DNA from 2 places in the Cupriavidus basilensis genome. Region 1 is predicted to be linked to the other one. Evidence: predicted binding sites of a transcription regulator. Region 1 holds the regulator's gene; the other holds the start of a gene.

Region 1 (3,864 bases):
CCTTGCCGCGCCCGCTGGCGTCGACCGTGCGGCGCAGCAGTACCGTGCCTTCGTCGCCGGTGAGCTCGTGTTCGGCCAGCCAGGCGTCGAGCCCGGCCGGGGTGGAAAAGGTGGCGCTGATGCTGGCCCGGGCGGCGCCTTCGCGGACCACGCCGGCGTCGGCGCGCTCACCCAGCACCAGCGCCAGCGCGTCGATCAGGATCGACTTGCCGGCGCCGGTCTCGCCGGTGAAGACGGTGAAGCCCGGGGAGAAGTCGAGGTCGAGGGTATCGACAATGACGAAATCGCGGATGGACAGGCTGCGCAGCATCGTGGTCGACGGGTCGGGGCTGGGTGATGTCAGGAGGCGGATCTGGGCCGGATCGGTGCGGGCCGGGGCGGATCAGAGCCGGTTGTCTTCGCTTGGGTACTCATGCCAGTGCAGCTTCTTGCGCAGCGTGGCGTAATAGTTGTAGCCGATCGGGTGCAGCAGGTTGACGGTCTTGGCCGAGCGCCGCACCACGATGCGGTCGCCGGGCAAGAGCGAGGTCAGCGACTGCATGTCGAAGTTCACGCTGGCGTCACGCGCCGTGGCGACCTCGATCGACACTTCGGCGTCGTGCGGCAGGACGATCGGGCGGTTGGACAGCGCATGCGGGGCAATCGGCACCAGCACCAGGCCCGACAGGGTCGGGTGCAGGATCGGGCCGCCCGCCGACAGCGCATAGGCGGTCGAGCCGGTCGGCGTGGAGACGATCAGGCCATCGGAGCGCTGGTTGTACATGAAGTGGCCGTCCACCGACACGGCCAGCTCGACCATGCCCGAAATGCCGGAACGGTTGACCACGACGTCGTTGAAGGCCAGCGCGGAGAAGATCACGCCATCGTCGCGCACCACCTGGGACTCCAGCAGCATGCGGGTCTCGGACTCGTAGCGGCCCGCCAGCATGTCGGGCAGCACCGAATGCACGTCCTGCAACGGGATGTCGGTCATAAAGCCAAGGCGCCCGTGGTTCACGCCGATCAGCGGCACCGGGTAGCCGGCCAGCTGGCGCGCCAGGCCCAGCAGGGTGCCGTCGCCGCCGAGCACCACCGCCACATCGGCATGCTTGCCGATCTCGTCTGGCGCCAGTGCCGGATAGTCGGTCAGCCCGGTGGCCAGGGCCGTGTCTCGCTCGAACACCACATCCTGGCCGTTCCTGAGGATACAGGCGGCCAGCTCTTCCAGCGGACCCTCGATGCCGGCTGTGGCGTACCTGCCGATCAAGGCGACGGTGCGAAATGGGGCGCGCGCGGCGCCGGACTTGGGGAGCGAAGACATGCCGGGATTAGACCATACCGCCGTGACCATTGTCAGCAGGAGGGCGCTCGGCAGCGGGCCGGATCGCCGATGAGCCGCCCGAATGGTGAAAACTTGCGTAAAATCAGGAGCATCATGGATGAACGTGCGAAAACGCTTCTCAAAACCCTCATCGAGCGCTATATCGCCGAGGGGCAGCCCGTGGGCTCACGGACCTTGTCGAAGTACTCGGGTCTCGACCTGTCTCCGGCCACCATCCGCAATGTGATGTCCGACCTGGAGGAAATGGGGTTCATTGCCAGCCCGCATACCTCGGCCGGGCGTATCCCCACGCCGCGCGGCTACCGGCTGTTCGTGGACACCATGCTGACCGCCCAGCCGCTGGATGGCGCGCTCAACCTGGCCGAGCTGACCGGCAAGATCCGGGGCCAGCTGCACGGCCAGCAACTCGGGCCGCAGCGGATGATCACGTCGGCGGCGCACACCCTGTCCAACCTGTCGCAGTTCGCCGGCGTGGTGATGACCCCAAGGCGCGCCCAGGCGTTCCGGCAGGTCGAGTTCATGCGGCTTTCGGACAAGCGCATCCTGCTGATCATCGTCACCCCCGAGGGCGACGTGCAGAACCGCATCATCCAGACCGAGCTGCCGTATTCCCCGTCGCAGCTGGTCGAAGCGGCCAATTTCATCAATTCGCACTTTGCCGGCATGAGCTTCGATAATGTGCGCGACCACCTGCGCGGCGAGCTGCAGGCGCTGCGCATGGATATGTCGCAGCTGATGCAGGCCGCGGTGGAGGCGGGAAGCAGTGCCATGGCCGAGGGGGAAGACGACCACGTCTTCATCTCGGGCGAGCGCAAGCTGCTGGAGGTGGAAGACCTGTCCTCCAGCATGGAAAAGCTGCGCCGCCTGTTCGACGTGTTCGAGCACAAGACCGGCCTGCTCAAGCTGCTCGATGTCTCCAGCCATGCCCAGGGCGTGCAGATCTTCATCGGCGGCGAGAGCAAGCTGGTGCCGCTCGAAGACATGGCGGTCATTACCGCGCCCTACGAAGTCGACGGCCAGATCGTCGGCACGCTCGGGGTGATCGGGCCGACCCGCATGGCCTACGAGCGGGTGATCCCGATCGTCGACATCACCGCGCGCTTGTTATCCAGCGCGCTCAGCCAGAACTAGTGTTGGCCCGGCCCGGTCTCACAAACTGCCTGTTCCCCTCATCCTGTAAGCTCGGCGAGACCTGGCGGCCGCGCGCCCTGTGCCCGCGCCGCCCCGCCACACCGGAAATTACATGACGCTCACCCCTGAACCGGCCTACCAGCATGGCCAGGCGCCGCGCACGGCCATCCTGCTGATCAACCTTGGCACCCCGGATGCGCCGACGCCGAAGGCGGTCGGCAGCTACCTCAAGCAGTTCCTGTCCGACCCGCGCGTCGTGGAGATCCCACGTGCGGCGTGGCTGCCGCTGCTTTACGGCATCATCGTGCCGCTGCGCTCGCGCGCCTCGGCGATGAAGTATGAGTCGATCTGGCTGCGGGAGGCGCATATGACCGGTTCCCCGCTGCTGGTGCACACCGAACGCCAGGCTCACGCCTTGCAACTGCTCCTGAACCAGCAGGGCCATGAGGTGACGGTGGCGTGTGCCATGCGGTACGGCAATCCCTCGATCGGCTCGGTGCTGGAAGCGCTGCGCCGCCAGGGGACCGAGCGCATCCTGCTGCTGCCGCTGTATCCGCAATACTCCGGGACCACCACGGCGACGGGCTTCGACGAGGTGTTCCGGGTACTCAAGCAGTGGCGAAACCAGCCGGAGTTGCGGCTGGTCAAGCATTTCCACGACCATCCGGCCTATATTGCCGCCTTGCACCAGCAGGTGGGGGCATACTGGGCGCAGCATGGCACGCCGGAATTCGCGCGGGGCGACAAGCTGATCCTGTCGTTTCACGGCGTGCCGCGCCGCACGCTGGAGCTAGGCGATCCCTATCATTGCGAGTGCCTCAAGACCGGGCGCCTGCTGGGCGAGGCACTGGGCCTGCAGCCCGGGCAGTACCAGGTCACCTTTCAGTCGCGCTTTGGCAAGGCGGAATGGCTGCAGCCCTATACTGCGCCCACCTTGCAGGAGCTCGGCAAGGTCGGCACCGGCCGGGTAGACGTGTTTTGCCCGGGTTTTCCGGCTGATTGCCTGGAGACGCTGGAAGAGATCGCCATGGAAGGGCGCTCCGGGTTCCACGTGGCTGGCGGCAAGGTGTTCCACTACATTCCTTGCCTCAACGATGCGGAAAGCTGGATTGCCGGGCTGGCGGAGATCGGCTTGCAGCACTTGCAGGGCTGGCCGCTGCGGCTGCCGCATCCGCATGAGCTGGAGGCCCGCCGCACGCATGCGCAGACGCGCGGCGCCGCAGCATGAGCGCGGCGCTGCCCAACGGATGGAGGTGACGAGATGAGCGTATCTTTCGAGGTCGATGCCCGCCTGCGCATCGACAAATGGCTGTGGTGCGCGCGCTTCTTCAAGACTCGCTCGCTGGCTGCCGAGGCGGTGGACCGTGGCAAGGTGCAGGTCAACGGCCAGGCGTGCAAGAATTCGCGCGAGG
Region 2 (3,864 bases), 890 kb from region 1:
AAGTACATCAAGGAAATCGGCCGGGGCGTCAACGGCGCCCGCGCGCTGCCGCGCGAAGATGCCCAGGCGCTGTTCGATGCGATGCTGGCAGGCCGCGTGGCCGATATCGAGCTGGGCGCGGTGCTGATGGCCTATCGCATCAAGGGCGAGGCCCCGCACGAGCTGGCCGGGATGCTCGATGCCGCGCACGCGCATTGCCTGCCGCTGGCCGGCCCGGCGGACCGCGTCGTGGTGTCGATCCCCAGCTATAACGGCGCGCGCAAGCAGCCCAACCTGGTGCCGCTGCTGGCGCTGCTGCTGGCGCGCGAGGGCATTCCGGTGCTGGTACACGGCTCCCGCCAATTCAACGGGCGCGTCACCAGCATCTCGCTGTTCGAGGCGCTGGGGATCTTGCCGTGCAGCACCGTGGCGCAGGCCGAATCCCAGTTGCGCGGCAAGGATGCCCAGCCCGGCCCGCTGGCGGTGCTGCCGATCGACGTGCTGTCGCCGGCGCTGGCGCGGATGCTGGACAAGCGCATGCAGATCGGCTTGCGCAACTCCGCGCATACGGTGGTCAAGATGTTGCAGCCTGTGGGCGCGCACAGCCCGGCCGAGGCGCTGCGGCTGTATAGCTACACCCACCCCGAGTACCGCGAAACCCTGACCGATTATTTCTCGCGCGAGCCCGCCAATGTGCTGCTGGCGCGAGGCACCGAGGGCGAGGTGGTGGCCGACGCCCGGCGCAACAGCCGCATCGACTGGCTGCACGACGGGCATCAACGCACCTTGGTCGACCCGACATCGGGCTCCATCGTTGAGGTGCCGGAATTGCCGCCCGGCAGTGACGTGGACCAGACCGCGGCCTGGATCCGCCTCGTGCTGGACGGCAAGGCGCCAGTGCCTGGCCCGATCGCCACGCAGATCGACGCCATCCGCGACTGCCTGCAGCAAGGCACGCGCGTGGCTTGGGCCAGCCCGGTCTGAACGTGGCCCGGCAGGCAGTCGCCTTTAGCGCTTGCGCTGGGGCAGCGGAATGCGATCGCTCTCGCCCGGCACGCGCGGGAACTGGTCATCCTCCCAGCGCTGGGAAGCTGCTTCGATCGCTTCCTTGGTGCTGGCAACGAAATTCCAGAAAATAAAGCGATGGCCGTCGGTCGGGTCGCCGCCGAGCAGCATCACGCGCGACGCCACCTGCGCCGTCAACGTCACCGGCTGGCCCGGCACCAGGACCGCCAGGTGCCGCTCGGGCAATACTTCGCCGTCCAGGGCAATGGTGCCGTCCACCGGGTAGATGCCGCGCTCGGCGTGCTCCGCCGGAATCTCAAGGCTGGCGCCCGCCTCGAGCTCAATGGCCACGTAGAGCGTGCGGCTGAACACCTTCACCGGCGCCTCGGCGCCAAACGCATCGCCCGCAATCACCGTCATGCGTACGCCAGGGCGCTCCAGCTTGGGCAGCGTCGCGGCCGGATGGTGATGAAAAGACGGCTCGACATTCTCGTGCTCCTTGGGCAGCGCCACCCAGGTCTGGATGCCGTGCAGGCGCGGCCCGGCATCGCGGGCGGACTGGGGCGAGCGCTCCGAGTGCGCAATGCCTTTGCCAGCCGTCATCCAGTTCACGTCGCCCGGCCTGATGACCTGTTTGCTGCCCAGGCTGTCGTGGTGCAGGATCTCGCCCTCGAACAGGTAGGTGACCGTGGCCAGGCCGATGTGGGGATGCGGGCGCACATCGGCGCCTTCTCCGGGCGGCATGGCCACCGGGCCCATGTGGTCGAAGAAGATGAATGGGCCGATAGTCTGGGTTGCCGCGGCGGGCAGCAGACGGCTTACGGCAAAGTCGCCGAGGTCACGGGTGTGCGGCTTTAACAAGTGCTCGATAACAGACATGATGGTCCCCGGTTTGGTCGATGCTGGCGCTCAGCATCACTGAGACAAATGAAAAGAGTGTAGCTGCTAGAGAAACACAGCATCTCAACAGGCGAGAGAACCGGCAGGGGCATCGGCCCTCTAATCTTTGTCGGATCGTTCGCGTACCCGCGTGAGATAGTGGCTTCGTCACATCCTGCAAGATGTCGGACTAAAATACTATGTAGAAGAACCATTCGATTACCAGGAACTATCAACCCTGTTGGCACTCCAACTTAGCAGTCCCCCGGCTTGAGTGCTAATATGTGTTGCAATGCAGTGCGAAACCCCGAAAAGGGCCGCACACGCGGGCAACCCACCCGCCGGATGCGAAAGGAGCTATCGAGTGAACGCAGTCCTATCTGCTGACCAAACCCAAATGACCAACCGTCTGCCTGCGGTGCCACAGGGCGCCGGGACGTTTGCGCTGACCTTTCCCGGAACGCTGGGAAATATCGACAGCTATATCCAGGCTGTCCACCGTATTCCCCTGCTTACCCCCGAGGAAGAGCAGCGGCTCGCGCGCGAGTTGCGCGAGCACGACTCCGTCGATGCGGCACGCCGCATGGTGCTGTCGCACCTGCGCCTGGTGGTGTCCATCGCCCGCCAGTACCTCGGCTATGGCCTGCCCCACGCAGACCTGATTCAGGAAGGCAATATCGGCCTGATGAAGGCCGTGAAGCGCTTCGACCCGGATCAGGGCGTGCGGCTGGTGTCGTATGCCATGCACTGGATCAAGGCCGAGATCCACGAATATGTGCTGAAGAACTGGCGCATGGTCAAGGTGGCTACCACCAAGGCCCAGCGCAAGCTGTTCTTCAACCTGCGCAGCCACAAGCAGGGTGCCCATACCTTCACGCCGGAACAGATCGACGCGGTTGCGCGCGAGCTGAACGTCAAGCCGGAAGAAGTGATGGAGATGGAAACCCGCCTGTCGGGCGGCGACCTGGCGCTCGAAGGGCAGATCGACGATGGCGAAGAAGACTTCGCGCCCATCGCCTACCTGGCCGACAACCACAACGAGCCCACCCGCGTGATCGAGGCGCAGCGCCACGACCGCCTGCAGGTGCAAGGCCTGGAAGAAGCGCTGTCCAAGCTCGACGACCGTAGCCGCCGCATCATCGAGGCGCGCTGGCTGCAGGTCAACGACGACGGCTCGGGCGGCTCCACGCTGCACGAACTGGCTGACGAATTCGGCGTCTCCGCCGAACGCATCCGCCAGATCGAAACCGCGGCGATGAAGAAGATGAAGGGTGCGCTGCAGGCCTTTGCCTAAGGCTTAAGCGCGCCAGAAGTCAAACAGGGCCGGTCTCGCGACCGGCCCTGTTTTATTTTGCCCGCCGGCTTCGCCGCGGCGGCTCGCCTAAGGGCAGCATCAGGACAGCAGTTGCTTGAGGTCATGCACGATCGGCTCCGGCCCCTGGCCGTGGCGGATAAACAGGCGCAGCTTGCCGCTCGGGTCGAACACATAGCTGCCCGCCGAGTGATCCATGGTGTAGTTGTTCGGGGACGTGCCCGGCACCTTGGCGTAGAACACCTTGAAGTCCTTCGCCACCTTCTGCAGCGCGGCATCGTCGGCCGGGCGCATGCCCAGGAAGCGCGAATCGAAGGCCGGCACATACTGCGCCAGCAGCGCCTGCGTATCGCGCTCCGGATCCACCGTAACGAACAACACTTGCACCTTGTCGGCATCCGGCCCCAACTGTTCCATCACCGCCTTGAGCTCGGCCATGGTGGTCGGGCACACGTCAGGGCAATGCGTATAGCCGAAGAACATCACTACCGCCTTGCCCTTGAAGTCGCCAATGGAGCGCACCTTGCCGTTGTGGTCGGTAAGGACGAAGTCCTTGCCGAACTCACTGCCGCCGGTGATATCGACGTTCTTGAAGGAAGCCTTCTGCTGGCCGCATGCCGCCAGCAGCAGCGCGCACAGGGCCAGCAGGCAAAACCGGCGGAAGGCCGCGAAGGTGGGGAGGGAGCCGG

Evidence for each region. Region 1 encodes HrcA, which represses chaperone genes, less so after heat shock. Its sites were predicted from a motif close to TTAGCACTCNNNNNNNNNGAGTGCTAA; they were not measured.
Region 2: rpoH (RNA polymerase sigma factor RpoH) is a predicted target of HrcA. The motif match lies at 2,118-2,144, and genes of this name have one in related genera.

Annotation. Positions count from the first base shown of each region.
Region 1 covers NZ_CP062803.1:1,372,852-1,376,715, forward strand. The annotation lists gene recN (DNA repair protein RecN) at 1-310, opposite strand, end outside; gene F7R26_RS06190 (NAD kinase) at 383-1,300, opposite strand; gene hrcA (heat-inducible transcriptional repressor HrcA) at 1,415-2,452, shown strand; gene hemH (ferrochelatase) at 2,565-3,680, shown strand; gene F7R26_RS06205 (RNA-binding S4 domain-containing protein) at 3,714-3,864, shown strand, end outside.
Region 2 covers NZ_CP062803.1:481,771-485,634, reverse strand. The annotation lists gene ybiB (DNA-binding protein YbiB) at 1-963, shown strand, start outside; gene F7R26_RS02160 (pirin family protein) at 988-1,863, opposite strand; gene rpoH (RNA polymerase sigma factor RpoH) at 2,261-3,157, shown strand; gene F7R26_RS02150 (SCO family protein) at 3,257-3,864, opposite strand, start outside.